Regions from separate parts of the Bacillus sp. V2I10 genome, predicted to be linked through region 1. Evidence: a T-box and tRNA genes for the amino acid it is inferred to sense, from the RefSeq annotation. Region 1 holds a T-box; the other regions hold tRNA genes.
The links. A T-box is a leader RNA that pairs with one kind of tRNA and senses whether it is charged. The one in region 1 lies ahead of QFZ72_RS08695 (valine--tRNA ligase), so its partner is inferred to be a tRNA-Val.
Positions count from the first base shown of each region.

Region 2: it has a tRNA-Val gene. The T-box ahead of QFZ72_RS08695 (valine--tRNA ligase) is inferred to sense a tRNA for this amino acid. The anticodon was not compared.
Region 3: it has a tRNA-Val gene. The T-box ahead of QFZ72_RS08695 (valine--tRNA ligase) is inferred to sense a tRNA for this amino acid. The anticodon was not compared.
Region 4: it has a tRNA-Val gene. The T-box ahead of QFZ72_RS08695 (valine--tRNA ligase) is inferred to sense a tRNA for this amino acid. The anticodon was not compared.

Region 1 is NZ_JAUSYV010000001.1:1,731,284-1,738,968, forward strand. Features, by position in the region: gene hemL (glutamate-1-semialdehyde 2,1-aminomutase) at 1-663, shown strand, start outside; gene QFZ72_RS08670 (hypothetical protein) at 1,058-1,225, opposite strand; gene QFZ72_RS08675 (CsbD family protein) at 1,315-1,503, opposite strand; gene spoVID (stage VI sporulation protein D) at 1,721-2,806, shown strand; gene ysxE (spore coat protein YsxE) at 2,949-3,971, shown strand; gene QFZ72_RS08690 (hypothetical protein) at 4,003-4,194, opposite strand; T-box leader at 4,352-4,582, shown strand; gene QFZ72_RS08695 (valine--tRNA ligase) at 4,721-7,363, shown strand; gene QFZ72_RS08700 (bifunctional folylpolyglutamate synthase/dihydrofolate synthase) at 7,445-7,685, shown strand, end outside.
Region 2 is NZ_JAUSYV010000001.1:1,428,745-1,436,429, forward strand. Features, by position in the region: rRNA gene QFZ72_RS07115 (16S ribosomal RNA) at 1-330, shown strand, start outside; rRNA gene QFZ72_RS07120 (23S ribosomal RNA) at 564-3,494, shown strand; rRNA gene rrf (5S ribosomal RNA) at 3,622-3,737, shown strand; tRNA gene QFZ72_RS07130 (tRNA-Val) at 3,759-3,834, shown strand; tRNA gene QFZ72_RS07135 (tRNA-Thr) at 3,897-3,972, shown strand; tRNA gene QFZ72_RS07140 (tRNA-Lys) at 4,071-4,146, shown strand; tRNA gene QFZ72_RS07145 (tRNA-Leu) at 4,161-4,241, shown strand; tRNA gene QFZ72_RS07150 (tRNA-Gly) at 4,251-4,322, shown strand; tRNA gene QFZ72_RS07155 (tRNA-Leu) at 4,332-4,420, shown strand; tRNA gene QFZ72_RS07160 (tRNA-Arg) at 4,435-4,511, shown strand; tRNA gene QFZ72_RS07165 (tRNA-Pro) at 4,516-4,592, shown strand; tRNA gene QFZ72_RS07170 (tRNA-Ala) at 4,610-4,685, shown strand; tRNA gene QFZ72_RS07175 (tRNA-Met) at 4,717-4,794, shown strand; tRNA gene QFZ72_RS07180 (tRNA-Ile) at 4,801-4,877, shown strand; tRNA gene QFZ72_RS07185 (tRNA-Ser) at 4,894-4,986, shown strand; tRNA gene QFZ72_RS07190 (tRNA-Met) at 5,075-5,151, shown strand; tRNA gene QFZ72_RS07195 (tRNA-Asp) at 5,155-5,230, shown strand; tRNA gene QFZ72_RS07200 (tRNA-Phe) at 5,289-5,364, shown strand; tRNA gene QFZ72_RS07205 (tRNA-His) at 5,404-5,479, shown strand; tRNA gene QFZ72_RS07210 (tRNA-Gly) at 5,496-5,569, shown strand; tRNA gene QFZ72_RS07215 (tRNA-Ile) at 5,574-5,650, shown strand; tRNA gene QFZ72_RS07220 (tRNA-Asn) at 5,685-5,759, shown strand; tRNA gene QFZ72_RS07225 (tRNA-Ser) at 5,765-5,855, shown strand; tRNA gene QFZ72_RS07230 (tRNA-Glu) at 5,870-5,941, shown strand; gene glgB (1,4-alpha-glucan branching enzyme) at 6,760-7,685, shown strand, end outside.
Region 3 is NZ_JAUSYV010000001.1:177,257-184,941, reverse strand. Features, by position in the region: rRNA gene QFZ72_RS00975 (23S ribosomal RNA) at 1-2,475, shown strand, start outside; rRNA gene rrf (5S ribosomal RNA) at 2,602-2,717, shown strand; tRNA gene QFZ72_RS00965 (tRNA-Asn) at 2,727-2,798, shown strand; tRNA gene QFZ72_RS00960 (tRNA-Thr) at 2,803-2,875, shown strand; tRNA gene QFZ72_RS00955 (tRNA-Glu) at 2,895-2,969, shown strand; tRNA gene QFZ72_RS00950 (tRNA-Val) at 3,017-3,092, shown strand; tRNA gene QFZ72_RS00945 (tRNA-Thr) at 3,157-3,232, shown strand; tRNA gene QFZ72_RS00940 (tRNA-Tyr) at 3,242-3,326, shown strand; tRNA gene QFZ72_RS00935 (tRNA-Gln) at 3,442-3,516, shown strand; tRNA gene QFZ72_RS00930 (tRNA-Lys) at 3,523-3,598, shown strand; tRNA gene QFZ72_RS00925 (tRNA-Gly) at 3,604-3,678, shown strand; tRNA gene QFZ72_RS00920 (tRNA-Ala) at 3,697-3,769, shown strand; gene rocF (arginase) at 4,506-5,411, shown strand; gene sigW (RNA polymerase sigma factor SigW) at 5,601-6,164, shown strand; gene rsiW (anti-sigma-W factor RsiW) at 6,198-6,791, shown strand; gene cdaA (diadenylate cyclase CdaA) at 7,001-7,685, shown strand, end outside.
Region 4 is NZ_JAUSYV010000001.1:104,503-112,187, forward strand. Features, by position in the region: rRNA gene QFZ72_RS00470 (16S ribosomal RNA) at 1-999, opposite strand, end outside; tRNA gene QFZ72_RS00475 (tRNA-Gly) at 1,093-1,166, opposite strand; tRNA gene QFZ72_RS00480 (tRNA-Pro) at 1,181-1,257, opposite strand; tRNA gene QFZ72_RS00485 (tRNA-Arg) at 1,276-1,352, opposite strand; tRNA gene QFZ72_RS00490 (tRNA-Leu) at 1,441-1,526, opposite strand; tRNA gene QFZ72_RS00495 (tRNA-Leu) at 1,545-1,628, opposite strand; tRNA gene QFZ72_RS00500 (tRNA-Lys) at 1,644-1,719, opposite strand; tRNA gene QFZ72_RS00505 (tRNA-Gln) at 1,748-1,822, opposite strand; tRNA gene QFZ72_RS00510 (tRNA-Asp) at 1,829-1,904, opposite strand; tRNA gene QFZ72_RS00515 (tRNA-Val) at 1,913-1,988, opposite strand; tRNA gene QFZ72_RS00520 (tRNA-Glu) at 2,015-2,086, opposite strand; tRNA gene QFZ72_RS00525 (tRNA-Ser) at 2,104-2,194, opposite strand; tRNA gene QFZ72_RS00530 (tRNA-Asn) at 2,201-2,275, opposite strand; gene QFZ72_RS00535 (SprT family protein) at 2,418-2,864, opposite strand; gene cmpA (cortex morphogenetic protein CmpA) at 2,968-3,081, shown strand; gene QFZ72_RS00545 (Tex family protein) at 3,277-5,439, opposite strand; gene QFZ72_RS00550 (PP2C family serine/threonine-protein phosphatase) at 5,527-6,126, opposite strand; gene sigB (RNA polymerase sigma factor SigB) at 6,126-6,914, opposite strand; gene rsbW (anti-sigma B factor RsbW) at 6,880-7,362, opposite strand; gene QFZ72_RS00565 (anti-sigma factor antagonist) at 7,359-7,685, opposite strand, start outside.

The DNA.
Region 1 (7,685 bases):
GTAGCAGGAAATATGGGGGTCGTGCCGCCGCTTCAAGGATTCTTGGAAAACCTGAGAGAAATCACAACTCAATACGGATCTTTGCTTATTTTTGATGAAGTGATGACGGGGTTCCGTGTTGATTATGGCTGTGCACAGGGCTACTTCGGTGTAACGCCTGATATTACATGTCTCGGAAAAGTCATTGGCGGAGGATTGCCTGTTGGAGCGTACGGCGGGCGTGCAGACATTATGAAGCAGATAGCTCCAAGCGGACCAATTTATCAGGCAGGTACCTTATCCGGAAATCCGCTTGCTATGACTGCAGGATATGCAACTTTAAAACAGCTGACACCAGATTCTTATAAAGAGTTTGGCCGCAAAGCAGATATACTCGAAGAAGGCTTAACGGCTGCAGCGAAAAAGCATGATATTCCTATCACATTCAACAGAGCAGGCTCAATGATTGGTTTCTTTTTTACGAATGAAAAAGTAACAAATTTTGAGACTGCGAAAACATCTAATTTAGACTTTTTCTCGAAATTCTACCGCGAAATGGCAAATGAAGGTGTCTTCCTTCCGCCTTCTCAATTTGAAGGTCTATTCTTATCTACAGCCCATACAGATGAAGATTTGAATAAAACCATTGATGCCGCAGAAAAAGCTTTTTCTAAATTAAAGTAAGTAAGTGAAACCTCTGAAGAAGACATAGTGTTTGCTTAGAGGTGAAATAAAAATATAATGCACACTTCATTTCAAATATGAAATGAAGTGTGCATTTTTAATTTGATTTCAAACTCTCATGGTAAATCACAATGCTATAACTTAGAAGACAAAATCAAGAATTCAGTGCCATATGCAGGAATTTATGATTTCTCGATTTATTTGTAAGATGTCTAGCAAGGTACTTTGTAAGTAGGGTTGAACGGAGGGTGCTTTACCGAAAGGCGGATAATAAAAGGATAATTGGCTTGGAGAAAAACTCCGAGCCATTTTTTATGAAATTTAAATTTACTTGCCAACTTACTTTTTGCCCCTCACAAGTGAAGCCGTTAAGAAAATGTGAAGGGGGTTGTTTTTATTTCTCTTTATAGCCGGATTTCCGGCTTAACCACTTGCTTGAAAAAATAATGATGAGACCGATTAAGCCGACTGCAGCCATCAGCCAGTCATCGACAATATTGAACCATAATGGGATTTGAAGTAAAAAGATCAAACCAATAAGAATAAAAAATAAGGGTTTCATAGAATCTCCTGTGTTTTTTCCTTTAGTATAGCAGGTATCTCAAAAAATAAAAAAGAGAACCGGCTTTGGCCCGACTCTCTTTATGTACATTAATAACGGTATGAATCATCCTTCGCTTTTCCTGCGCTTTCTTGGATGTTGCCTTTCAGCTTATCTTTTTTGCCTTCCCGCTGCATGTTCGGATTGTCTGCTGCATTGCCGATCTGGTCATTCACTTCACCTTTGGCCTGGTTTACCTTGCCTTTAATTTTATCGCTTAAACCTTGATCTTTTGACATTGCAGATCACTCCTTTGTTTATGGTACAGACTATTTTTCCGGTCAGCGGTCAGTTGAAACACTGACTAAAAGAAAGCATAAATGAACATTTAACCATTCAATATCCCCTGTTAGAAATAAGTCGTATTCTAAAAATCACTCATAATCTTTGAATCTGGAACATAAACCTTTAATGTCATAGCTTATTTGGTTAGGCCATTGAAAGGAGGAGTTCAAGTTGTCACAGGATCAACAATCATCATTACGGTTTTCTGTTGAAGAATCCGTTTGGTTTCAAAAGGGACAGGAAGTAGGTGAGCTGTTATCCATCTCATTAGATCCAGACATCACCATCCAGGAATTTGACCAGTACATCTCCATTCGGGGTGCACTGCAGTTAATGGGTGAGTACAAAATAGATGAGGATTATAATGAAGAGGAATTTGAATATGCCAATCTCCGGTTTGTAAACAGTGTTGAAACCCGGGAGGATGATGGCATATCACAGCTTGTTCACCGGTTCCCAGTGGATATTACGATCCCAAGAAATAGAATTGGAGATTTAGAAGAAGTATATGTGACGATTGAATCGTTTGATTATGATCTATCTGAAAGCAGAAATCTGAAGCTTGTTGCAGATTTAGAAATAAGCGGAATTTCAAGTCAGGATTCATTTGAAGAAGTTCAGGAAGAGGAAGAGCACATATATAATCACTCATCTGAAGAAGAGCTTGAGCCGCTGTACCGTTCATCTCAGGCTTTGCTCCATGAAGAGGAGACTCAGGAAGCAAATTCAGAAAGCTATGATGCTGTACTTGCTGAGATCAGCGACACTCGTGAAAAAGAAGAGGTTTATCAGCCTTTTGATGTAGAAGTCAGAAAGCAGGCAATAGAAGAAGATGTAGAAGTCAGAAAGCAGGCAATAGAAGAAGATGTAGAAGTCAGAAAGCAAGCAATAGAAGAAATCGCACAGCCTGAAATTCATTATAGTGCAGGAAGGCCAGCAGAAGCAGATTTCGAAGAATCTTACTCAGCACCGCCTAAACAAAGTCCAAAAAGCCGAAAAGAAGAAGCGAAAAAACAGGAGCAGCCGAAGGAAACTGAAAACTCTCTGTATTTAACAAAGCTTTTTGGCCGTGAAGATGAAGAGGAGTTTTCAAAACTGAAAATCTGCATTGTTCAGCAAGGGGATACAATTGACAGCATATGCGGCCGTTATAATATCACGGTCCAGCAGCTGCACAGGGTGAATCAATTCAGCTCAACTGCTGATGTGCATGAAGGGCAGACTTTATATATTCCGGTTTATGCAAACACGCATTAAGATGGACAGACAGCTTGGGGAGGAGTATTCCTCAGCTGTTTTTTTTGTAAGAATCAATTGTCATTCTTTACTGAAAACAGGGTAAAATCGTTCACTTATTCCTTCTTAAAGGAAGGTGAGTTATAGAGTGGTGAGAGAAATTATGGATAAGCTAGTGCCTGTAATCAGCCAATATGATTTAACTTGCGAGTACGCGGAGTCAATCAGTGATAAGCTGACCAAAATCTATGCAAGCTCTGGAGCATCATATGCATTAAAAAGAGTCACAGCAAACCGAAATGGCCATTTTATTGAAACACTTCATACTGCTCATCAAAAAGGATTTTCCGGCTATGTGCCGATCTTCAGAAATAAACACCGCCAATTTTTCACCTCAGATGGCGAGAAATGGTATTACATCATGCCATGGCTTCACAATGAACCGGAAGAGGAGAGAGATGAGCGTCATAAAAACATGTTCAGGGAACTCGCGGTGCTCCATCAGAAAACAGCAGCTGCGGAAAAATTGAATCAGGATGCACTTAAAATTCATTATGATACGTTATCAAAGCAGTGGGATGACAACAAAGCCGCTTACGAAAAATATGTGGAAGAATGCGAAAAAAAATGGTACTTGTCCCCTTTTGAACTGCAGGCGGTTACTTATTATTTTGAAACAGCAAGAGCGACTGATTTTGCGCGGAAGAAACTTGATGAATGGTATGAAATGATGAAGGAAAAAGAAGATGCCCGCCAGGTTATTATTCATGGGAGAGCTTCCATTCATCACTTTTTATATGATGAACAGGGCACTGGATTTTTAACAAACTTTGAACAATCCGGATACTCATCTCCCATCGACGATCTGCTTCTCTTCTATCATCGGACGTTCCATACGTATCCATTTGCAGATGATGATTGTGTGGATTGGCTCTATACGTATCAGCAGCATTTTCCGTTCCGGGAAGAAGAAATGCTTTTATTCATTTGCTATCTCGCATACCCGGATTTTATCTACAGAAATTTGAAAAAGCATATGAACGACTCAAACCGGAGTGTCCCTCAGCTCAAACGGAATCAGGATCTCACCAAATCCTACTGGACTTTTAAAAACATTGAATATTTTGTTATGAAAGTGACGCAAATTGAAGAGAATAAAAAAATAGCGGCAGAGCAATCATCATAAAAAATCCCAATCATCTCTCTGATTGGGTTCTTTAAATCCACTCCATATGAAGGGCTAATCCAAGCAATATCAACAGTGATAAAAGAATAAGATCTACTGGAGACGGGAAGATCAAGGTCCGTACAGTCTGGAAAATCGTAATCGGAACGATGAACTGGCCTGCGATTACTTTGAACTGCTTTACCCATGGTGACATATTGTAGTAATTAATTTTTCTGCGCATACAAATTCTCCTAACCTGATGGTTCATGCTAACAAGATATGTGCATTTACCCAAATTTGTGATTCTTGTGAATAAAGGGCAGGAAAATTGGAGAAGATGATTGACGTAAAATGATAAGATTGTATACAATAATACATATATCTTTTATTTAAAAAATCAACATACATTGACAGGGAAGAGTAAAGCAGAAAGCTGTTTTTAGAGAGAGAAATCATGTGCTGAAAGATTTCTTAAACTAGCTCGCTTGAAGGTCGCCCTTGAGTAATTCTCTTGAAAACTTGCAGTAGAGAGAATCGGCATGAACGCCGTTATCCCATTTGAGAGCATAGGCTTATTTTTGCCTATGAAAAAAGGTGGCACCGCGAAATCAACTCCTTTCGTCCTTTTATTGGATGATTGGAGTTTTTTATTCTGTCTAGCTCCAGCGCCTAACTCCTCGGTCAGAACGGATCTGCCTGTCGGAGCTGAACAAGGCGCTTGCGCTTTTCTAATTTCATCACCGGTTTATTTTTAAGGAGGAAGAAAAATGGAGAACAATGAACAAACACTCTCTACAAAATATGATCCGCAGGCAATCGAGCGTGACCGCTATGAGTTCTGGCTGAAGGGCAAATACTTTGAAGCGACCAATGACCAGGAAAAACAGCCTTATACTATCGTTATTCCGCCGCCTAACGTTACGGGCAAGCTTCATCTTGGGCACGCGTGGGACACAACGCTTCAAGACATTGTAACCCGCATGAAAAGAATGCAGGGCTATGACGTACTATGGCTTCCGGGCATGGACCATGCAGGAATTGCCACTCAGGCAAAAGTAGAAGGCAAGCTGCGCGAGGAAGGCAAATCACGCTATGATCTTGGACGGGAAAAATTCGTTGAAGAAACATGGAAGTGGAAAGAAGAGTATGCATCTCATATTCGTACTCAATGGTCTAAACTTGGGCTTGGACTTGATTACTCCAGAGAGCGTTTTACTTTAGATGAAGGTTTATCAAAAGCGGTAAATGAAGTATTTGTATCTCTGTATAAAAAGGGACTTATTTACCGCGGTGAATATATTATCAACTGGGATCCACAAACGAAAACGGCTTTATCGGACATTGAAGTTATCTACAAAGATGTTCAAGGCGCTTTTTACCATATGCGCTATCCTCTTTCTGACGGATCAGGACATATTGAAATCGCTACAACCCGTCCCGAAACAATGCTAGGCGATACAGCAGTTGCCGTTCATCCGGAAGATGACCGCTACAAGCATTTGATCGGAAAAACAGTTGTTCTTCCAATCGTTGGCCGCGAGATTCCGATTGTCGGCGACGACTATGTGGATATGGAATTTGGATCAGGGGCAGTTAAAATTACGCCTGCACATGATCCGAATGATTTTGAAATCGGAAACCGCCACGACTTAGAACGTGTTCTTGTTATGAATGAAGACGGAACAATGAATGCTAACGCAGGAAAATACAATGGTCTTGACCGTTTTGACTGCCGCAGGCAAATCGTAAAAGACCTTCAAGATTTGGATGTTTTATTCAAAATTGAAGAGCATCTTCATTCTGTAGGGCACAGTGAACGAAACGGCGCAGTTGTTGAACCATATCTTTCAACACAATGGTTTGTTAAAATGCAGCCGCTTGCTAATGCAGCAATCGAGCTTCAAGGCAAAGAAGAGAAAGTAAACTTTGTGCCAAACCGATTTGAAAATACGTATATGCGCTGGATGGAAAATATCCGTGACTGGTGTATTTCAAGACAGCTTTGGTGGGGACACAGAATTCCGGCGTGGTATAACAAAGAAACAGGTGAGGTTCATGTCGATCACTCACCGCCTGCAGATATTGAAAACTGGGAGCAGGATACAGATGTTCTTGATACGTGGTTCAGTTCTGCGCTATGGCCGTTCTCGACAATGGGCTGGCCTGACACAGAATCGATCGATTATCAGCGCTTCTATCCGACAGACGTGCTTGTAACAGGATACGATATTATCTTCTTCTGGGTTTCACGCATGATTTTCCAGGGTCTTGAATTTACAGGTCAGCGTCCATTTAAAGATGTGCTGATTCACGGGCTTGTACGAGATGAGCAAGGCCGCAAAATGAGTAAATCTCTTGGAAACGGCGTTGATCCAATGGAAGTAATCGAGAAATATGGCGCAGATTCATTGCGCTACTTCCTGTCTACAGGAAGCTCTCCGGGCCAGGACTTGCGTTTCAGCTATGAAAAGGTAGAAGCGACTTGGAACTTTGCAAATAAGATCTGGAATGCTTCACGCTTTGCTTTAATGAACATGGATGGCCTGAAATATGAAGAGATCGATATCAGCGGAGAAAAATCAGTAGCGGACAAATGGATTCTTACTCGATTAAACGAAACAATTGAGCATGTGACCAAGCTTGCTGATAAATATGAATTCGGTGAAGTAGGCCGCCTGCTTTATAACTTCATCTGGGATGATTTCTGTGACTGGTATATCGAAATGGCGAAGCTTCCGCTATATGGGGACAATGAAGAAGCAAAGAAAACAACTCGTTCCATTCTTGCATATGTGCTTGATAACACAATGAGACTTCTTCACCCATTCATGCCTTTCATTACCGAGGAAATATGGCAGAACCTTCCTCACAACGGAGAATCCATTACAATTGCAAAATGGCCTGAAGTGAACGCTTCATTAACGGACGAAAAAGCTGCTGCAGATATGAAATTGCTTGTTGAAGTAATCCGTTCTGTAAGAAATGTCCGAGCCGAGGTAAATACTCCGATGAGCAAGCAGATTCCAATGATGATTAAAGCGAAAAATGCGGATGTTGGTCAGCAGCTTGATGATAACCGTGCATACATTGAGCGTTTCTGCAGCACAAGCAGCCTTTCAATCAGCACGGATGCAGAATCAGGCGAAAAAGCGATGACTTCTGTCGTAACGGGTGCTGAGCTTATTTTCCCGCTTGAAGGCTTAATCAATATTGATGAAGAAATCTCACGTCTTCAAAAAGAGCTTGATAAATTGAATAAAGAAGTCGAACGTGTTCAAAAGAAACTGAGCAACGAAGGCTTTGTGAAAAAAGCCCCTGAAAAAGTAATTGAGGAAGAACGTGCGAAAGAAAGCGATTATGTAGAGAAAAGAGAAGCTGTTCTTTCTAGAATCAGTGAATTAAAAGGGTAAGCTTTTTAATAGGCTCGGGTTGTGATCGGCAGAATCACACCCGAGTTTTCATGTAAATAGAGAGAAAAGGGGCAGATGCTTATGTTTCAAACTTACGAGGAAGCGGTAGATTGGATCCATTCGCGTCTCAGATTCGGCATTAAACCCGGATTAAAGCGGATGACCTGGATGATGGAAAAATTAAATAATCCCCATAAACAAATTCGCGTAGTTCATGTTGCAGGTACAAATGGCAAGGGGTCAACCATTGCATATATGCGCAATGTTCTTCAAGAAGCAGGGTACACGACAGGAACGTTTACCTCTCCGTTCCTGGAAACAT
Region 2 (7,685 bases), 300 kb from region 1:
ATGACCTGGGCTACACACGTGCTACAATGGATGGTACAAAGGGCTGCGAGACCGCGAGGTTTAGCCAATCCCATAAAACCATTCTCAGTTCGGATTGCAGGCTGCAACTCGCCTGCATGAAGCTGGAATCGCTAGTAATCGCGGATCAGCATGCCGCGGTGAATACGTTCCCGGGCCTTGTACACACCGCCCGTCACACCACGAGAGTTTGCAACACCCGAAGTCGGTGGGGTAACCGCAAGGAGCCAGCCGCCTAAGGTGGGGTAGATGATTGGGGTGAAGTCGTAACAAGGTAGCCGTATCGGAAGGTGCGGCTGGATCACCTCCTTTCTAAGGATATATGAGGACGCTTTTGGTTTTTGTTTAGTTTTGAGAGATCATTCTCTCTATGATAGAAGACAAATCATCTGATTTGTCAGTTGTTCTTTGAAAACTAGATAACGTAATTGATAACAAGTAATTCACTGAGATTTACGCTTACCATAATTAGTGATTTTCTAGACATTTATGTCTAAACAAACAACGAAATGCGAAACGCATCTGATGATGCGATTGACCATTTAGGTTAAGTTATGAAGGGCGCACGGTGGATGCCTTGGCACTAGGAGCCGATGAAGGACGGGACTAACACCGATATGCTTTGGGGAGCTGTAAGTGAGCTTTGATCCAGAGATTTCCGAATGGGGAAACCCACTGTTCGTAATGGAACAGTATCTTTATCTGAATACATAGGATAAAGAAGGCAGACCCGGGGAACTGAAACATCTAAGTACCCGGAGGAAGAGAAAGCAAACGCGATTTCCCAAGTAGCGGCGAGCGAAACGGAATTAGCCCAAACCAAGAGGCTTGCCTCTTGGGGTTGTAGGACACTCTATACGGAGTTACAAAGGAACGGGGTAGATGAAGCGACCTGGAAAGGTCCGTCAGAGAAGGTAATAACCCTGTAGTCGAAACTTCGTTCCCTCCAGAGTGGATCCTGAGTACGGCGGGACACGAGAAATCCCGTCGGAAGCAGGGAGGACCATCTCCCAAGGCTAAATACTCCCTAGTGACCGATAGTGAACCAGTACCGTGAGGGAAAGGTGAAAAGCACCCCGGAAGGGGAGTGAAAAGATCCTGAAACCGTGTGCTTACAAGTAGTCAGAGCCCGTTAATGGGTGATGGCGTGCCTTTTGTAGAATGAACCGGCGAGTTACGATCCCGTGCAAGGTTAAGTTGATGAGACGGAGCCGCAGCGAAAGCGAGTCTGAATAGGGCGTTTTAGTACGTGGTCGTAGACCCGAAACCAGGTGATCTACCCATGTCCAGGGTGAAGTTCAGGTAACACTGAATGGAGGCCCGAACCCACGCACGTTGAAAAGTGCGGGGATGAGGTGTGGGTAGCGGAGAAATTCCAATCGAACCTGGAGATAGCTGGTTCTCTCCGAAATAGCTTTAGGGCTAGCCTCAAGTATGAGAGTCTTGGAGGTAGAGCACTGATTGGACTAGGGGCCCTCATCGGGTTACCGAATTCAGTCAAACTCCGAATGCCAAAGACTTGCTCCTTGGGAGTCAGACTGCGAGTGATAAGATCCGTAGTCAAGAGGGAAACAGCCCAGACCACCAGCTAAGGTCCCAAAGTATACGTTAAGTGGAAAAGGATGTGGAGTTGCTTAGACAACCAGGATGTTGGCTTAGAAGCAGCCACCATTTAAAGAGTGCGTAATAGCTCACTGGTCGAGTGACTCTGCGCCGAAAATGTACCGGGGCTAAACGTATCACCGAAGCTGTGGACTGTTCTTACGAACAGTGGTAGGAGAGCGTTCTAAGGGCGTTGAAGCTAGACCGTAAGGACTGGTGGAGCGCTTAGAAGTGAGAATGCCGGTATGAGTAGCGAAAGAGGGGTGAGAATCCCCTCCACCGAATGCCTAAGGTTTCCTGAGGAAGGCTCGTCCGCTCAGGGTTAGTCGGGACCTAAGCCGAGGCCGAAAGGCGTAGGCGATGGACAACAGGTTGATATTCCTGTACCACCTCCTCACCATTTGAGCAATGGGGGGACGCAGGAGGATAGGGCAAGCGCGCTGTTGGATATGCGCGTCCAAGCAGTTAGGCTGAGAAGTAGGCAAATCCGCTTCTCATATAAGGCTGAGCTGTGATGGCGAGGGAAATTTAGTACCGAAGTTCCTGATTCCACACTGCCAAGAAAAGCCTCTAGCGAGGTGAGAGGTGCCCGTACCGCAAACCGACACAGGTAGGCGAGGAGAGAATCCTAAGGTGAGCGAGAGAACTCTCGTTAAGGAACTCGGCAAAATGACCCCGTAACTTCGGGAGAAGGGGTGCTTTTTAGGGTTCATAGCCCTGAAAAGCCGCAGTGAATAGGCCCAGGCGACTGTTTAGCAAAAACACAGGTCTCTGCGAAGCCGCAAGGCGAAGTATAGGGGCTGACGCCTGCCCGGTGCTGGAAGGTTAAGAGGAGAGGTTAGCGCAAGCGAAGCTTTGAATTGAAGCCCCAGTAAACGGCGGCCGTAACTATAACGGTCCTAAGGTAGCGAAATTCCTTGTCGGGTAAGTTCCGACCCGCACGAAAGGCGTAACGATCTGGGCACTGTCTCAACGAGAGACTCGGTGAAATTATAGTACCTGTGAAGATGCAGGTTACCCGCGACAGGACGGAAAGACCCCGTGGAGCTTTACTGTAGCCTGATATTGAATTTTGGTACAGCTTGTACAGGATAGGTAGGAGCCTTGGAAGCCGGAGCGCCAGCTTCGGTGGAGGCATTGGTGGGATACTACCCTTGCTGTATTGAAATTCTAACCCACAGCCCTGATCGGGCTGGGAGACAGTGTCAGGTGGGCAGTTTGACTGGGGCGGTCGCCTCCTAAAATGTAACGGAGGCGCCCAAAGGTTCCCTCAGAATGGTTGGAAATCATTCGCAGAGTGTAAAGGCACAAGGGAGCTTGACTGCGAGACCTACAAGTCGAGCAGGGACGAAAGTCGGGCTTAGTGATCCGGTGGTTCCGCATGGAAGGGCCATCGCTCAACGGATAAAAGCTACCCCGGGGATAACAGGCTTATCTCCCCCAAGAGTCCACATCGACGGGGAGGTTTGGCACCTCGATGTCGGCTCATCGCATCCTGGGGCTGTAGTCGGTCCCAAGGGTTGGGCTGTTCGCCCATTAAAGCGGTACGCGAGCTGGGTTCAGAACGTCGTGAGACAGTTCGGTCCCTATCCGTCGTGGGCGCAGGAAATTTGAGAGGAGCTGTCCTTAGTACGAGAGGACCGGGATGGACGCACCGCTGGTGTACCAGTTGTCTTGCCAAAGGCATCGCTGGGTAGCTATGTGCGGAAGGGATAAGTGCTGAAAGCATCTAAGCATGAAGCCCCCCTCAAGATGAGATTTCCCATCACGCAAGTGAGTAAGAACCCTGAAAGATGATCAGGTTGATAGGTCTGAGGTGGAAGCGCGGTGACGTGTGGAGCTGACAGATACTAATCGTTCGAGGACTTAACCACAGTCTAATAAAGTGTAAAACCTAAGTGAATCTTGTTATCAAACGTTATTTAGTTTTGAAAGAATAACTTCTTTCAAAAAAAGCTTGAAATCTTTTGATTTCATAGTATAATAATTTTTGTCACTATGTCTGGTGATGATGGCAAAGAGGTCACACCCGTTCCCATGCCGAACACGGAAGTTAAGCTCTTTAGCGCCGATGGTAGTTGGGGGTTTCCCCCTGTGAGAGTAGGACGTTGCCAGGCTAATGACAAAAATATTCAAGCGGAGGATTAGCTCAGCTGGGAGAGCATCTGCCTTACAAGCAGAGGGTCGGCGGTTCGAGCCCGTCATCCTCCACCATTTATTCTTGTTGTTAACATGCTGCAAAAGAGATCAGCAAAAAAGTATTACTTACCTTATATGCCGGTGTAGCTCAATTGGTAGAGCAACTGACTTGTAATCAGTAGGTTGGGGGTTCAAGTCCTCTTGCCGGCACCATTCGGTCTGAAACCGAATCAAGAAAATCGAGCCACTCCTTGAATAATCTTTCTGAGATTTGGGTGTCTTGCAAAACTAAAGAGTGTTTTCTTAACTAAGTGCCATTAGCTCAGTCGGTAGAGCATCTGACTTTTAATCAGAGGGTCGAAGGTTCGAGTCCTTCATGGCACACCATTTTTCCTTAATATGCGGGTGTGGCGGAATTGGCAGACGCGCTAGACTTAGGATCTAGTGTCTTTGACGTGGGGGTTCGAGTCCCTTCACCCGCATCATATTTTGCGGAAGTAGTTCAGTGGTAGAACACCACCTTGCCAAGGTGGGGGTCGCGGGTTCGAATCCCGTCTTCCGCTCTTACTTGCGCCGGGGTGGCGGAACTGGCAGACGCACAGGACTTAAAATCCTGCGGTAGGTGACTACCGTACCGGTTCGATTCCGGTCCTCGGCACCACTTATATCATATATGCGCCCGTAGCTCAATTGGATAGAGCGTTTGACTACGGATCAAAAGGTTATGGGTTCGACTCCTATCGGGCGCGCCATATACGGGAAGTAGCTCAGCTTGGTAGAGCACTTGGTTTGGGACCAAGGGGTCGCAGGTTCGAATCCTGTCTTCCCGACCATTTCCAACTTTTAATTAGGGGCCTTAGCTCAGCTGGGAGAGCGCCTGCCTTGCACGCAGGAGGTCAGCGGTTCGATCCCGCTAGGCTCCACCAATTAAATAGAATTAATTGACTTTGTTCCTGGGGCGGTGTAGCTCAGCTGGCTAGAGCGTACGGTTCATACCCCGTGAGGTCGTGGGTTCGACTCCCTCCGCCGCTACCAAAAAAAGGACCTTTAGCTCAGTTGGTTAGAGCAGACGGCTCATAACCGTCCGGTCGTAGGTTCGAGTCCTACAAGGTCCACCATTCTATTTAGTCTTTCGGAGGTATACCCAAGTCCGGCTGAAGGGATCGGTCTTGAAAACCGACAGGGGAGTCAAATCCCGCGGGGGTTCGAATCCCTCTACCTCCTCCATTATTATTTTAAATTAGTGAAATATTTACTTCAGCAAACCGATTGATACACAGCATAATCGGATGAGAAAAAACTTGATTATTATTGTCGCGGGGTGGAGCAGTCTGGTAGCTCGTCGGGCTCATAACCCGAAGGTCGCAGGTTCAAATCCTGTCCCCGCAACCAAATGGTCCCGTGGTGTAGCGGTTAACATGCCTGCCTGTCACGCAGGAGATCGCCGGTTCGATCCCGGTCGGGACCGCCATTTTCACTTGATTTGCGCAGTATTAGTAAAATGCTGTGAAGATTTAATTAAAACAAATGGCTTGGTAGCTCAGTCGGTAGAGCAAAGGACTGAAAATCCTTGTGTCGGCGGTTCGATTCCGTCCCAAGCCACCATTTACCTTAATGATGTAAATTGTAAAAAATATAATAGTGGCGGTTGTGGCGAAGTGGTTAACGCACCAGATTGTGGCTCTGGCATTCGTGGGTTCGATTCCCATCAGTCGCCCCATTTTTATATTCATATTGCGGGTGTAGTTTAATGGTAAAACTCTAGCCTTCCAAGCTAATGTCGTGGGTTCGATTCCCATCACCCGCTCCATAATGGGCCTATAGCTCAGCTGGTTAGAGCGCACGCCTGATAAGCGTGAGGTCGATGGTTCGAGTCCATTTAGGCCCACCATTTCTGTTTTGGTGAAATAAGGTTTCAATATTATTCCGCAGTAGCTCAGTGGTAGAGCTATCGGCTGTTAACCGATCGGTCGTAGGTTCGAGTCCTACCTGCGGAGCCATATCTGGGGAAGTACTCAAGTGGCTGAAGAGGCGCCCCTGCTAAGGGTGTAGGTCGCGTAAGCGGCGCGAGGGTTCAAATCCCTCCTTCTCCGCCAGAAAGCCTGTTTTTGGCCCGTTGGTCAAGCGGTTAAGACACCGCCCTTTCACGGCGGTAACACGGGTTCGAATCCCGTACGGGTCATACTTAAAAGAGTGCTGCACATAGTGCAGCGCTTTTTTGTTGATTTTAAATGCTGAAACCTAGATTGTAAATCGGTCAAGTCTATTATGAGATCTTTTAAGTAGTAGTCTTTATTGGTTATGAATCAAGCTGTATCCTCCTTACCGCCTTACTATCCGAAATGATTCTCCTACTCGCAGATTGCCCTTCCAACTATCTAAAAAAAATAGTGTGGTAGCTCGCCAGAATAAATCCGCTTATAAAAAACAACTCAAAATCATTCTGAAAACTCGAATGGAGCTTCTGCTCATCAAAACTTCAGCACAGGTCATAAAAAAGATGATTCACTTTCTTTTCCCCGGCCTAAAAAATATATTTTCAACAAATAATATAAATTTTTATAAAAATATCGAGCGTGGAGGTTTCATTAATAACAAACAGAGGTATAAGTAATCGTAATAAAGAAAACAAAAGCGAAGAATAAAAAGATTTCGACAATTCTTACTCATTTTGTCGAATTAACTGTTATTGTGATATAACTTACTCGAATTACACTATTAGAATATTATGTTAGAAATTCCTGTATTTTCTTACACATAATGAGTTAATTAGTATATTTGACTGATGTTTATTTCGTCAAATTCTTCTATTATCCTTATTTCTTTCGTTTCTTTATTCGACATTTTTTTAGCAGTCATTTTAAAAGAATAATTTTTTGAAAAATGAATACTGGTTCATGACATATCATGTCAATAAGTAGAAGCGCTTACAAAAAAGGTAATCCTTCCCTCTGATTGAAATTAGAATTAAGATAAACTTTATAGAAAGGGTGATTAGGAATGAATCTTGCTACGCCAACTGATTTTGAGGTTCATCTTTTCCATGAGGGAAATTTGTTTAAAGCTCATGAATTATTTGGTGCTCACAGCAGCGTACGAAACGGTGTTTGCGGTACTGTGTTTACTGTTTGGGCTCCTCATGCGCTTGAGGTGCGGGTTGCAGGTGATTTTAATCACTGGGACGGCTCGAATCACAAGCTTGAAAGAGTGAATGATCAAGGTATCTGGTCTGCTTTTATTCAGGATATAAAAGAGGGAGACCTTTATAAATACGAGATTATTACACTGAAAAATGAGAAAATTCTTAAATCTGATCCATTTGCTTTTTATGCTGAGGTAAAACCTAATACCGCTTCGATTGTTTATGATCTGGCAGGATATGAATGGAACGATCAGAAGTGGCAGAAGAAGAAGCGTCAAAAGGAAATTTATAACCGTCCGATGTATATTTACGAGCTTAATCTTTGTTCTTGGAAAAAGAAAGAGGACGGCAGCCTTTATACATATTCGGAGCTGGCGGATATATTGATTCCGTATGTTCTCGATCATGGATTTACTCACATTGAGCTTTTGCCTATTATTGAACATCCTTATGACCGTTCATGGGGATATCAGGGAACAGGATATTATGCGGCCACCAGCCGGTACGGAACTCCTCATGACCTAATGAAATTCATAGATCTTTGTCATCAGAATAATCTTGGCGTCATCATGGACTGGGTGCCTGGTCATTTCTGCAAGGATGCTCATGGACTTTATTATTTCGACGGGGAACCGACATTTGAATATAAGAGATATGAAGACCGGGAGAATGAGGTTTGGGGTACGGCTAACTTTGATTTAGGCAAGCCTGAGGTTCAGAGCTTCTTAATCTCAAATGCTCTTTTCTGGCTTGAAAAGTATCATATTGATGGGTTCAGAGTGGA
Region 3 (7,685 bases), 1.6 Mb from region 1:
GACCATCTCCCAAGGCTAAATACTCCCTAGTGACCGATAGTGAACCAGTACCGTGAGGGAAAGGTGAAAAGCACCCCGGAAGGGGAGTGAAAAGATCCTGAAACCGTGTGCTTACAAGTAGTCAGAGCCCGTTAATGGGTGATGGCGTGCCTTTTGTAGAATGAACCGGCGAGTTACGATCCCGTGCAAGGTTAAGTTGATGAGACGGAGCCGCAGCGAAAGCGAGTCTGAATAGGGCGTTTCAGTACGTGGTCGTAGACCCGAAACCAGGTGATCTACCCATGTCCAGGGTGAAGTTCAGGTAACACTGAATGGAGGCCCGAACCCACGCACGTTGAAAAGTGCGGGGATGAGGTGTGGGTAGCGGAGAAATTCCAATCGAACCTGGAGATAGCTGGTTCTCTCCGAAATAGCTTTAGGGCTAGCCTCAAGTATGAGAGTCTTGGAGGTAGAGCACTGATTGGACTAGGGGCCCTCATCGGGTTACCGAATTCAGTCAAACTCCGAATGCCAAAGACTTGCTCCTTGGGAGTCAGACTGCGAGTGATAAGATCCGTAGTCAAGAGGGAAACAGCCCAGACCACCAGCTAAGGTCCCAAAGTATACGTTAAGTGGAAAAGGATGTGGAGTTGCTTAGACAACCAGGATGTTGGCTTAGAAGCAGCCACCATTTAAAGAGTGCGTAATAGCTCACTGGTCGAGTGACTCTGCGCCGAAAATGTACCGGGGCTAAATGTATCACCGAAGCTGTGGACTGTTCTTACGAACAGTGGTAGGAGAGCGTTCTAAGGGCGTTGAAGCTAGACCGTAAGGACTGGTGGAGCGCTTAGAAGTGAGAATGCCGGTATGAGTAGCGAAAGAGGGGTGAGAATCCCCTCCACCGAATGCCTAAGGTTTCCTGAGGAAGGCTCGTCCGCTCAGGGTTAGTCGGGACCTAAGCCGAGGCCGAAAGGCGTAGGCGATGGACAACAGGTTGATATTCCTGTACCACCTCCTCACCATTTGAGCAATGGGGGGACGCAGGAGGATAGGGCAAGCGCGCTGTTGGATATGCGCGTCCAAGCAGTTAGGCTGAGAAGTAGGCAAATCCGCTTCTCATATAAGGCTGAGCTGTGATGGCGAGGGAAATTTAGTACCGAAGTTCCTGATTCCACACTGCCAAGAAAAGCCTCTAGCGAGGTGAGAGGTGCCCGTACCGCAAACCGACACAGGTAGGCGAGGAGAGAATCCTAAGGTGAGCGAGAGAACTCTCGTTAAGGAACTCGGCAAAATGACCCCGTAACTTCGGGAGAAGGGGTGCTTTTTAGGGTTCATAGCCCTGAAAAGCCGCAGTGAATAGGCCCAGGCGACTGTTTAGCAAAAACACAGGTCTCTGCGAAGCCGCAAGGCGAAGTATAGGGGCTGACGCCTGCCCGGTGCTGGAAGGTTAAGAGGAGAGGTTAGCGCAAGCGAAGCTTTGAATTGAAGCCCCAGTAAACGGCGGCCGTAACTATAACGGTCCTAAGGTAGCGAAATTCCTTGTCGGGTAAGTTCCGACCCGCACGAAAGGCGTAACGATCTGGGCACTGTCTCAACGAGAGACTCGGTGAAATTATAGTACCTGTGAAGATGCAGGTTACCCGCGACAGGACGGAAAGACCCCGTGGAGCTTTACTGTAGCCTGATATTGAATTTTGGTACAGCTTGTACAGGATAGGTAGGAGCCTTGGAAGCCGGAGCGCCAGCTTCGGTGGAGGCATTGGTGGGATACTACCCTTGCTGTATTGAAATTCTAACCCACAGCCCTGATCGGGCTGGGAGACAGTGTCAGGTGGGCAGTTTGACTGGGGCGGTCGCCTCCTAAAATGTAACGGAGGCGCCCAAAGGTTCCCTCAGAATGGTTGGAAATCATTCGCAGAGTGTAAAGGCACAAGGGAGCTTGACTGCGAGACCTACAAGTCGAGCAGGGACGAAAGTCGGGCTTAGTGATCCGGTGGTTCCGCATGGAAGGGCCATCGCTCAACGGATAAAAGCTACCCCGGGGATAACAGGCTTATCTCCCCCAAGAGTCCACATCGACGGGGAGGTTTGGCACCTCGATGTCGGCTCATCGCATCCTGGGGCTGTAGTCGGTCCCAAGGGTTGGGCTGTTCGCCCATTAAAGCGGTACGCGAGCTGGGTTCAGAACGTCGTGAGACAGTTCGGTCCCTATCCGTCGTGGGCGCAGGAAATTTGAGAGGAGCTGTCCTTAGTACGAGAGGACCGGGATGGACGCACCGCTGGTGTACCAGTTGTCTTGCCAAAGGCATCGCTGGGTAGCTATGTGCGGAAGGGATAAGTGCTGAAAGCATCTAAGCATGAAGCCCCCCTCAAGATGAGATTTCCCATCACGCAAGTGAGTAAGAACCCTGAAAGATGATCAGGTTGATAGGTCTGAGGTGGAAGCGCGGTGACGTGTGGAGCTGACAGATACTAATCGTTCGAGGACTTAACCACAGTCTAATATGTGTAAATGTAAGTGAATCTTGTTATCAAACGTTATTTAGTTTTGAAAGAATAACTTCTTTCAAAAAAACACTTGAAATCTTCTGATTTCATAGTATAATAATTTTTGTCATTATGTCTGGTGATGATGGCGAAGAGGTCACACCCGTTCCCATGCCGAACACGGAAGTTAAGCTCTTCAGCGCCGATGGTAGTTGGGGGTTTCCCCCTGCGAGAGTAGGACGTCGCCAGGCTAGCATTATTCCGCAGTAGCTCAGTGGTAGAGCTATCGGCTGTTAACCGATCGGTCGTAGGTTCGAGTCCTACCTGCGGAGCCTTGCTTCCATAGCTCAGTCGGTAGAGCACTTCCATGGTAAGGAAGAGGTCATCGGTTCAAGCCCGGTTGGGAGCTTACATTAAACTAATAAAACGGCCCGTTGGTCAAGCGGTTAAGACACCGCCCTTTCACGGCGGTAACACGGGTTCGAATCCCGTACGGGTCACCATTCAAACGTAAGTCTTATTATGTGAAATATCACACAATCTTTTATGCGGAGGATTAGCTCAGCTGGGAGAGCATCTGCCTTACAAGCAGAGGGTCGGCGGTTCGAGCCCGTCATCCTCCACCATTAAGACATTGCAGCAGACGACTTTAAAAAGCGAATAAACAGTATTGTATTTCTCACTTAATATGCCGGTGTAGCTCAATTGGTAGAGCAACTGACTTGTAATCAGTAGGTTGGGGGTTCAAGTCCTCTTGCCGGCACCACTTATGTGTGGAGGGGTAGCGAAGTGGCTAAACGCGGCGGACTGTAAATCCGCTCCCTCCGGGTTCGGCGGTTCGAATCCGTCCCCCTCCACCACTTTATTTAGACAAACTTAACTGAATAGTTCTTGTCTAGACTGTAAATAATATGTTTAGTTGACATAAACCTTTTTACGGTCAATTAGAATTTTATAGAATACATACATAATTGATGGGCTATAGCCAAGCGGTAAGGCAACGGACTTTGACTCCGTCATGCGCTGGTTCGAATCCAGCTAGCCCAGCCATTCTTTGTGCCATTAGCTCAGTCGGTAGAGCATCTGACTTTTAATCAGAGGGTCGAAGGTTCGAGTCCTTCATGGCACACCATTTTTGCGGAAGTAGTTCAGTGGTAGAACACCACCTTGCCAAGGTGGGGGTCGCGGGTTCGAATCCCGTCTTCCGCTCCAGAACTTCTTTTTTATATCGGGGCCTTAGCTCAGCTGGGAGAGCGCCTGCCTTGCACGCAGGAGGTCAGCGGTTCGATCCCGCTAGGCTCCATCATAAGTACCCTGTAAAAACCGTTAGACTTTGATGTCTAACGGTTTTTTGTTTAGGAATAATGATTAAAAAATTACATATAGACGTGCTTCATAAAACGTTCGTATCAATATGAATTCTATATCTTATCCTTTATGTTAAAAAAGTTTTCTTTTTGAATATGAGGCTTGCGAGTTGGAGATCAGTTTCCGCAAGTTAAACCATGATTTTTGCGAGTCAGAGATAAGTTTTTACTAATTGAAAACTGGTTTTTACGAGTTGGGGGGGCGGATCTAAATATGAAGTTCAATACACAGCGTAAACTCTTTCATAATTAGCAGCAGCTTTGATTCATAATGGCCAACGGCAGCTAGTAACAGGCATTTTTATATGATTTTTTTATTGAAATTTGAAGTTTGCGAGCCGAAAACCCATTTTTGCGAATTGAACACTGATTCGCTCGAGTCGGTTATAGTCTTTCATTAATTAAAAGCCGGCTATTGCGAGTTAGATAGTTTGCATCCAATTTCGATGTTCAATTCAGATCAGTCATAAAGGTAAAGTGGAAATCCGAAAAAATAGTCAAATGACCTGGAAATCAGCTGACTCTGCATCATCCTATTACTTATTTTCTACTATTTTGCCAATTATTTTACAGAAAACTCTGTATATATATACACGATTTTGTCGAGTTGAGTCATGACCCTTTTTATCAGTACAATAGAGACAGAGTTTCTTACTAAGGGGGATGATTTACATGAAAGAAAGAATATCAATTATCGGGGTACCAATGGATTTAGGACAAATGCGCCGAGGTGTGGACATGGGGCCTAGTGCTATCAGATACGCAGGGGTTGTAGAAAGACTTGAGTGGCTGCAATATGAGATTGAAGATAAAGGTGATATTAAAATTGGACGTCCAAACCGTGAAGAGGATAGCTCTTCGTTAAATAATTTAAGAAATTTGAAAGCGGTGTCAGAAGGCAATTTAAAGCTTTCTGAACAAGTTGACGAAGTGATTCAATCTGGTTCGTTTCCACTGGTGCTTGGCGGAGACCACAGTATTGCCATCGGAACACTCGCAGGAGTTTCAAAGCATTATAAAGAACTTGGTGTAATCTGGTATGATGCACATGGAGATCTCAACACAGGCGACACTTCACCGTCAGGCAATATTCATGGGATGCCGCTTGCTGTAAGTATCGGCATCGGCGATGAAACGCTAACGAGAATTGGAGGCTACACTCCTAAAGTGAAGCCGGAAAATATTGTGATTATCGGTGCCCGTTCCCTTGATGAGGGTGAAAAGGAATTAATTAAGGAAAAAGGCATTAAAGTATATACAATGCATGAGATTGACCGTCTTGGCATGACTAAGGTAATGGAGGAAACCATTCAATATTTGAAAGAGCGTACTGACGGTGTCCACTTGTCCCTCGATTTAGATGGACTTGATCCGCACGATGCTCCAGGAGTCGGCACACCGGTTATCGGAGGTATTAGCTACAGAGAAAGTCATTTAGCGATGGAGATGCTTGCAGAATCAGATATCATCACTTCTGCTGAGTTTGTTGAAGTAAATCCTATCTTAGATGAAAAGAACAAAACAGCTACAGTAGCAGTAGCTCTGATGGGTTCTTTATTCGGCGAAAAGCTCCTTTAATTTTTTAAAAAAGACACAGTTTATAAACTGTGTCTTTTATTTAAGAAAAATTTAAGGTAAACATATTAAAAAGCCATCTACAGACAACCTAAAATTTGTTAAAATATTTTTATGCGGAAAAAATGAAACCTTTTATACGGCTTATACGTAATAAGGGGAACCCGCACTTGCGCGGGGGTAAGGGGTATCATGGAGACGATCGTAAAAAATAGGATTAAACAAGTTAAAAAGGGCGACCAGAATGCTTTTGCCGAAATCGTAGATATATATAAAGACAAAATTTATCAGCTTTGCTACCGCATGCTCGGGAACTCCCATGAGGCGGAGGATATAGCCCAGGAAGCGTTTATCCGGGCTTATGTGAATATTAATAGCTATGACATGGATAAGAAGTTCTCTACGTGGCTGTATCGCATTGCGACAAATTTAACGATTGATCGAATCAGAAAGAAAAAACCGGATTATTACCTTGATGCCGAAGTGACAGGAACGGAAGGGTTAACGATGTATTCTCAAGTAGCAGCTGATGTAGCTCTGCCCGAGGATCAAGTGGAAACAATGGAGCTTCAGCAAATGATTCAAAAAGAAATTTTAAAGCTCCCCGATAAATATCGTACTGTCATCGTATTAAAGTATATTGATGAGCTTTCTTTAATTGAAATCAGTGAAATTCTAGATATGCCGATCGGTACGGTGAAAACAAGAATTCACAGAGGACGAGAAGCGCTGAGGAAGCAATTAAGGCATTTATGATTTGAGGTGATAAGGTTGAAGTGTTCAGAACAAATGAAAGAACGGATCCATCAATATTTGGATCATGATATAAAGCAGCAAGATGAGCAAATCTTGAAAGAGCACCTTCAGTCATGCGCGGACTGCACGCAGCACCTGCATGAGCTTGAGAAGTCAATCGCCCTGGTTCAGAGTACATCTCATATTGAGGCTCCGATGGATTTTACTCAAGCCATCATGGATCGTCTGCCCAAAGAAAAGAAAACGGTTGGTGTCAACAGATGGCTGAAGGGTCATCCATTGTTGGCTGCTGCTTCTCTTTTCGTGTTATTGATGACAGGCAGTTTATTTTCTTCCTGGTCAACTGATTCAGATTTCAGTGTTTCAAAGCAGCCTAATTTGGTTGTTGAGAATACTACGGTTACCGTTCCTGAAGGTGAGACTGTTGAGGGAGATGTAACGGTTAAAGGCGGAACGATCAATATTGAAGGCAAAGTTGAAGGAAACGTCACGGTAATTAACGGAGAGAAGTATATGGCTTCTGCCGGACAGGTGACAGGTGATGTTGAAGAGATCAATGAGGCTTTTGAGTGGATTTGGTATCAAATGAAATCTCTTTCCAAAGAGGTCGTCGCCATATTTAAGTAAAAGGTCACCTTTTGTATAAGGGGCCTTTTTTGTGCTGTACCACGCTTGAGATACTGGCTAAAAGATAAACCGGTATTTTTTGCGGAAGTCTTATCTGCCGGCCTGCGCTTTACTTACGTGAGTACAATACGGTTTAATTGCAGAATATATGGTATAATATCGTAGTTATAGTCCTATGCAAATGACTAAAACTGATGGAGGAAGAGAATATGGCATTTGAGGAATTTCCACTACTGCATTACCTCGGCATCGCCGTTGATATTCTCCTGGTTTGGTTCGTTATATATAAGTTGATTATGGTGATACGGGGAACGAAGGCCGTTCAGCTGCTGAAAGGCATTATCGTTATTATTCTCGTTCGTACACTCAGCCAGTACTTAGGGCTGCAGACCTTGCAATGGCTCATGGACCAAGCATTAACATGGGGTTTTCTTGCGATCATTATTATTTTCCAGCCTGAGCTGCGAAGGGCGCTAGAGCAACTGGGCAGAGGAAAATTATTCTCAAGAAGCGGAGCTCCAGAGGAGGAAGAACAACAAAAAATAATCGATGCCATCATAAAAGCAACAGATTATATGGCAAAACGAAGAATTGGCGCTTTAGTTACGATTGAAAAAGAAACAGGGATGAGTGATTACATAGAAACGGGCATACCGCTTCATTCAGCTCTCTCTTCTGAGCTTTTAATTAATATCTTTATCCCGAATACTCCGCTTCACGATGGAGCTGTTATTCTCCAGAAAAATCAGATTGCTGCGGCAGCATGTTATCTGCCTCTTTCCGAAAGTCCTTTTATTTCAAAAGAATTAGGGACAAGGCACCGGGCAGCAGTTGGGATCAGTGAAGTAACCGATAGCATTACGATAGTCGTTTCTGAAGAAACGGGCAGTATTT
Region 4 (7,685 bases), 1.6 Mb from region 1:
GCAAAGGATGTCAAGACCTGGTAAGGTTCTTCGCGTTGCTTCGAATTAAACCACATGCTCCACCGCTTGTGCGGGCCCCCGTCAATTCCTTTGAGTTTCAGTCTTGCGACCGTACTCCCCAGGCGGAGTGCTTAATGCGTTAGCTGCAGCACTAAAGGGCGGAAACCCTCTAACACTTAGCACTCATCGTTTACGGCGTGGACTACCAGGGTATCTAATCCTGTTCGCTCCCCACGCTTTCGCGCCTCAGCGTCAGTTACAGACCAGAGAGTCGCCTTCGCCACTGGTGTTCCTCCACATCTCTACGCATTTCACCGCTACACGTGGAATTCCACTCTCCTCTTCTGCACTCAAGTTTCCCAGTTTCCAATGACCCTCCCCGGTTGAGCCGGGGGCTTTCACATCAGACTTAAGAAACCGCCTGCGCGCGCTTTACGCCCAATAATTCCGGACAACGCTTGCCACCTACGTATTACCGCGGCTGCTGGCACGTAGTTAGCCGTGGCTTTCTGGTTAGGTACCGTCAAGGTGCGAGCAGTTACTCTCGCACTTGTTCTTCCCTAACAACAGAGTTTTACGATCCGAAAACCTTCATCACTCACGCGGCGTTGCTCCGTCAGACTTTCGTCCATTGCGGAAGATTCCCTACTGCTGCCTCCCGTAGGAGTCTGGGCCGTGTCTCAGTCCCAGTGTGGCCGATCACCCTCTCAGGTCGGCTACGCATCGTTGCCTTGGTGAGCCATTACCTCACCAACTAGCTAATGCGCCGCGGGCCCATCTGTAAGTGACAGCCGAAACCGTCTTTCCAACTTGAACCATGCGGTTCAAGATACTATCCGGTATTAGCTCCGGTTTCCCGGAGTTATCCCAGTCTTACAGGCAGGTTGCCCACGTGTTACTCACCCGTCCGCCGCTGACCTCCTAAGAGGTCCGCTCGACTTGCATGTATTAGGCACGCCGCCAGCGTTCGTCCTGAGCCAGGATCAAACTCTCCGAAGAAAATTTGTGACTCAATTTGTTGCTGACTTCAAAAATTTAAAACGTTTGGTACGCTTTTGGTTTTGTTTAGTTTTCAAAGATCATTTTTAAAATTGGAGCGGGTGATGGGAATCGAACCCACGACATTAGCTTGGAAGGCTAGAGTTTTACCATTAAACTACACCCGCGAAAAGTATTTGTCTGGTCGGGAAGACAGGATTCGAACCTGCGACCCCTTGGTCCCAAACCAAGTGCTCTACCAAGCTGAGCTACTTCCCGGACACATTATATATAGAATGGCGCGCCCGATAGGAGTCGAACCCATAACCTTTTGATCCGTAGTCAAACGCTCTATCCAATTGAGCTACGGGCGCACTTATTAATGTAATGAAGCGACTTAAATATAATACCAAGTTGCGTTCTTTTTGTCAACAACTTTTTTGAGGTTTTTTAAAACTCTTTTGGTGCGGCCGAGAAGAGTCGAACTTCCACGGGGTTGCCCCCACTAGGCCCTCAACCTAGCGCGTCTGCCATTCCGCCACGACCGCGAAAAGATAAAAAATGTATGGTGCGGGTGAAGGGACTCGAACCCCCACGTCAAAGACACTAGATCCTAAGTCTAGCGCGTCTGCCAATTCCGCCACACCCGCATACATTAGTTAAAATGGTGTGCCATGAAGGACTCGAACCTTCGACCCTCTGATTAAAAGTCAGATGCTCTACCGACTGAGCTAATGGCACTTAATTATATTCGCATTTAAAATACAAATGGCTGGGCTAGCTGGATTCGAACCAGCGCATGACGGAGTCAAAGTCCGTTGCCTTACCGCTTGGCTATAGCCCAATAAAATGGCGGTCCCGACCGGGATCGAACCGGCGATCTCCTGCGTGACAGGCAGGCATGTTAACCGCTACACCACGGGACCAAATATGATGGTGGAGGATGACGGGCTCGAACCGCCGACCCTCTGCTTGTAAGGCAGATGCTCTCCCAGCTGAGCTAATCCTCCCAATCATTTATATGCATTTAAAGCGATGACCCGTACGGGATTCGAACCCGTGTTACCGCCGTGAAAGGGCGGTGTCTTAACCGCTTGACCAACGGGCCAAAAGACAAAAAAATAATGGCGGAGAAGGAGGGATTTGAACCCTCGCGCCGCTTACGCGACCTACACCCTTAGCAGGGGCGCCTCTTCAGCCACTTGAGTACTTCCCCATAATATGGCTCCGCAGGTAGGACTCGAACCTACGACCGATCGGTTAACAGCCGATAGCTCTACCACTGAGCTACTGCGGAATAATTAGTCATGACAGACTTCTTTAATTATATGAAGATTCGTACAAGCTGTCAAGCCTTCTTTTTAATAATCATTTGCGTCTCTTACGACGGCTTTTATAATTTATCACAGCTTTGTATAATGAGTCAACCCCTTTTTTATTTATGAAACAAGTTTTATTTTCCCGCCGCACTTTCCGCATACATACTTGGAAGTATCCATTCTTCTGTGCCGTTTGTAAATGAACATGCAGGCTGTACATTGATACTCTATTGTCTTCTTTATTCTGGCAGCCGTCTGCAGAGGTTTGCAGAATCTGGGCGCATCCACTTTAGAAAGCAGCTCCCTAAATTCAGGATCACGGTGTTTGTATCCTCTGCCTTCTAAATGAAGATGATAGTGGCAAAGTTCATGTTTGATTATGCCAATTACTTCTTCTAATCCTTGAGCTAAATACTTAGGGTTAATCTCAATGTTATGGCTTTTTAAAAGGTATCTGCCGCCTGTTGTCCGCAGCCGGCTGTTAAAGAAAGCTTTATGTAGGAACTTTTTGTGAAAGTAAGTTTTTGAAATAGATTCTGTCAGTTCCTGAAGCTCTGTTTCATTCATCGGTTACACCCCGCATAGTTTGTATCTCCGAACAGGACATCTTGCGCCCGCATATAGTTAGTAATACACATACTCCATTATAAACAATAAGGAGGAACGAGCAATGCCTTCATGGTTAAAAAACCAAATGCAGCGTGCTTTTTATGAAAAGGATCGGTATCAAATAAAAATGCTGAATCAATGCTGGTATTTCTATAGAAAAAAACACTGCTCATGAGCAGTGTTGGGTTTTTTTAAGTTCAATTAGCGGAAAACAGACTTTTATTAGCGAAAACTTCATCTTTTATAGCTGATTTTCGAGATTTATTAGCCAAAATGAGAAATCATTTAGCCAAAACGCCTTTTAAGGTCCCAGAACTCTATATTTAAAATATACAGCTACTTGAACACTGCCCGTAAGCAGTGTTTATCGTTAACTGTTTATCATCGTCAAGGCAACACGGCCTTTATGTGCATCTACAGAGTCCACCCAAACCGTAACAACGTCACCTACTGAAACTACATCGAGAGGATGTTTGACAAAAGAGTTTCTAAGCTTTGAAATATGAACGAGCCCGTCCTGTTTTACGCCGATGTCAACAAAAGCGCCAAAATCCACAACATTGCGCACAGTGCCCTGAAGTTCCATTCCTGTTTGAAGGTCCTCGAGTTTCAAGACGCCCTTTTTAAGCAGCGGCTTGGCGATTTCATCACGAGGGTCGCGTCCAGGTCGAACTAGAGAATCACAAATATCTTTCAGTGTAAGCTCTCCAAGATCGATAGCTTCTGCGGTTTCTTTAATATGAATATCCGCTATTTTTTCTCTTAGCTGCTCCGTTCCGACATCATTCAGGGTTAGTCCGAGCATTTTAAGGAGCTCTTCAACCTCTTTGTAGCTCTCAGGATGAATGCCTGTTGAGTCAAGCGGATGTTTTCCGTCAGGTATTCTCAGGAAACCTATGCATTGTTCAAACGTTTTTGCCCCAAGTCTAGGTATTTTCTTTAATTGCTTCCTGTCCTGGAACTTTCCAATTTCATCCCGCTGCTTCACAATGTTGACCGCAACAGCTTTGCTCAAGCCGGCTACATATTGCAGGAGTGATGATGATGCTGTGTTGACATTCACTCCTACCTGGTTAACAACTGTTTCAACAACGAAAGTCAGAGAATCATTTAACTTCTTCTGTGTGACGTCATGCTGGTATTGTCCTACTCCTACTGATTTAGGATCAATTTTAACTAGCTCTGCAAGCGGATCCTGCAATCTTCTTGCGATGGAAACTGCACTTCGCTCTTCCACTTGGAACTCAGGAAATTCCTCGCGGGCAAGGTCAGATGCAGAATAAACACTTGCCCCCGCTTCATTTACGATGATGTAGGCAAGATCTGATTTTAGTTCATCAATGAGATCTGCAACAAATTGTTCTGTCTCTCTTGAAGCCGTTCCGTTCCCAATCGCAATCAGCTCGATGTTATTTTTTTTGATCACATTGATTAATTTTTGTTTTGCTTCTTTAGCTTTATTGACCGGAGGATGAGGGTAGATGACACCTATTTCAAGGACTTTTCCGGTCTCATCGACAGCTGCAAGCTTACATCCCGTCCGGAAAGCAGGGTCAATCCCTAATACGACACGGCCTTTCAATGGCGGCTGAAGCAAAAGGTTACGCAGATTTTCAGAGAAAATATGAATCGCACGATCATCCGCTTTCTCCATTAATTCTTTTCTGATTTCACGTTCAATTGACGGCTGAATTAATCGTTTATAGGAGTCCTCAATTGCTTCAATATAGACACCCTTCACCACTGTGTGCTGATTTTTCAGTTCATTTCTTTGAATATGGGTAGTGATCTGGTCTGCCGGAGCCTGAATGGATACTTTCAGGATTCCTTCTTTTTCCCCGCGATTCATTGCAAGGACCCGGTGCGGGACAACCTTTTGAATCGGCTCTTCGTACTCATAGTACATTTCATACACTTTCTTCTCATCTTTTTCTTCATCCTTTGAAGATGTGATGATTTTTCCCTTTCGGAAGGTTTGCTCACGAATCCATTGACGATAGGAAGGCTCATCTGAAATCCACTCAGCTAAAATGTCCTTTGCGCCTTCGATTGCATCTTCTGCAGTCAAAACCTCCTGGTCCTCGTTTACATACTCGAGCGCTTTTTCCTTGAGCGACCCTTTAGAAGGCTGTCCCTTTATCCACTCTGCAAGAGGTTCTAATCCTCTCTCTTTGGCAACCGTTGCTTTGGTTCTTCGTTTTTGTTTATATGGACGATAGAGGTCTTCTACCTTTTGAAGTTTTAATGCATTTTCTATTTCTTTTTTAAGCTCTTCTGTAAGCTTTCCCTGTTCATCAATTAAACGGATGACTTCTTCCTTTCTTGATTCCAGGTTTTGCGTATACTGCCACTTTTCCGAGATATCACGGATTTGCACCTCATCTAATGCACCTGTCTGTTCTTTTCTGTATCTTGCAATGAAAGGAACTGTGTTGCCATCTTCTAATAAAGCTATAACATTCGATACCTGTTTATATGTAATGGATAAATCCGCACTGATTGTTTTCATAATGCGCTCTGTCTTCTCTGCCATTCTTTTACCTCCCCAAAATAAAGACTTAGAAACATTTTACCAAAAGACACGGACTTTAAAAAATGATCAAAATAAAAAAGCCGTCAACTAGAATAGCTGACCGACTACATAGGTTAAATCATCCGCCCTTGACTTAGTATAAGGTTCAAGCTGATTTGAAATATCTTCAATTGTCCGGTGATCCTTAAGCAGTGATTTTACAGCAGGAATGTTAAGTCCATCTGAATGGATAATGAATTTTGCACCAATATCGTATGGAAAGGATTGAACACGGAATTTCTGAGGTTTACCTGACATATAGCCCAGAACAGGAAGAGGATAGACGAATGTGCCTGAAGGAGAATAGAGGACAAATCGGATATTTCCAACAGAACTGAATGTTAATTGATTCTGTTTAAAATACGCTTTAAAAATAGCAACAGTTGCTCCGCGTTTATTTTTTAATACCTCATTTGATTTCTCGATCAGCAGTCCAACGTCCTCTGCATGAAATTCCTCAACGACATCTTTAATGGCAGAAGACGATTCATAAGCTCGTTCACCGCTGCCAAGACCATCTGCAACAGCACATATGAAATAGTCTTCAGTTGCTTTAATTAAGAAACTGTCCCCGCATAAAGTTTTACCTTCTTTTTGCATTTGATAAGCATATGCATAGACACGATTGTTTTCTTCAATTTGAATCATTAATGCTGCCCCATTGATAAGTCAGCCGAAAGTGCTTCTTTTAACTTCGTAATCGCTCTTCTTTGAAGTCTAGATACGTGCATTTGAGAAATCCCAAGAATTTCTCCCGCTTCCTTTTGACTCTTATTTAAAATATATGTGTGATGAATAATTTCTTTTTCACGGTCTGACAGAACGTGAAGAACACTTTCAAGCATAAGCTTTTGATTCACTTGCTCGTATCCTTCTTCTTTTGATCCTACGATATCAAGAATTGTCACTGTGCTGCCGTCGGAATCAGCCTCAATCGAATGATCGACAGATAAAGCCTGATAGCTTTTGCCCATCTCCATCGTCTCAAGCACTTCTTCCTCTGTCACCTCAAGGTAGTCTGCTATTTCGTGAACAAGCGGTGAGCGCTGAAGGGAATTTGTTAATTCGTCTACAGCCATTTTTATTTTAGGTCCAAGCTCTTTAATTCTTCTTGGAACATGAACACTCCATGTTTTATCGCGCAGGAATCGCTTGATCTCACCGATGACAGTCGGAATGGCAAAGGCTTCAAACGTTTTTCCGAATTCAGGATCATAGCGGCGGATCGCCCCAAGCAAGCCAATCATGCCCACCTGCTTTAAGTCTTCATGAAAGCTTTTGCCTCTTGAATATTTCTTAGCCAGTGTTTCAACTAGCCCGCTGTAATATTCCACAAGAAAAAGCTGAGCATCTTCATTTTGGTTGTGCTGAAAATCGAAAATCAATTCATTTATTTCTTCTTTAGTTCGCTTCGTAGTTTTGGATGGTTGTGTCATGTTCTACTCGCTCCCCGTTTAAATACTTTGTCATAAAGACGGTAACGCCGGAATCGATCTGTACATGAACTTCATCCATAAGCGTTTCCATCAAGTAGAGCCCCAACCCTCCTTCTGGAAGTTGGTCAACAGGGTTTGCAGCCGAATAAGGACCCAGTTCGTTTTTCTTTTGTTCAAAATTGAAGCTTTGACCGCTGTCTGACACCATTACTTCAAGACGGTCATCGTAAAGACCAAAGCCGATCATGACTTCTCCGCCTTCGATTTTCTCATAAGCGTGCTGCACAGCATTTGTGCATGCTTCACTGATCGCAATTTTTAAATCTTCAATTTCATCATAGGAGTAACCCATTCTGCTAGCGATACCAGAAAGAGTCAAACGGACAATGCCGACAAATTCCGGTTTAGCAGGTATTTTCACCTCGATGTAATCCACTAACTGTTTCATCGAACCCCACCTTCTGATTTAGAAGAAATGTCAATAATATCACTTAGACCCGTTATGTTGAATAGTCTTTCCAAACGAGCGGATAAATTAACAAGTTTTAAATCGCCCTCATTTTTCCTCACAGCTTTAAGCAAACCAACGAAAGCGCCAAGCCCTGTACTGTCCATGTAAGAGACATCCTTAAGGCTTACGATCATGACAGGTTTTCCCTCTTCTGCAAGCGGCATTAGTTCTTCTCTTAATTTCGGCGCAGTGTATGCATCAATTTCTCCAGCTAAATCTATTTGAATATGTTCCTCTGATCGATTAACATTTATATTTAA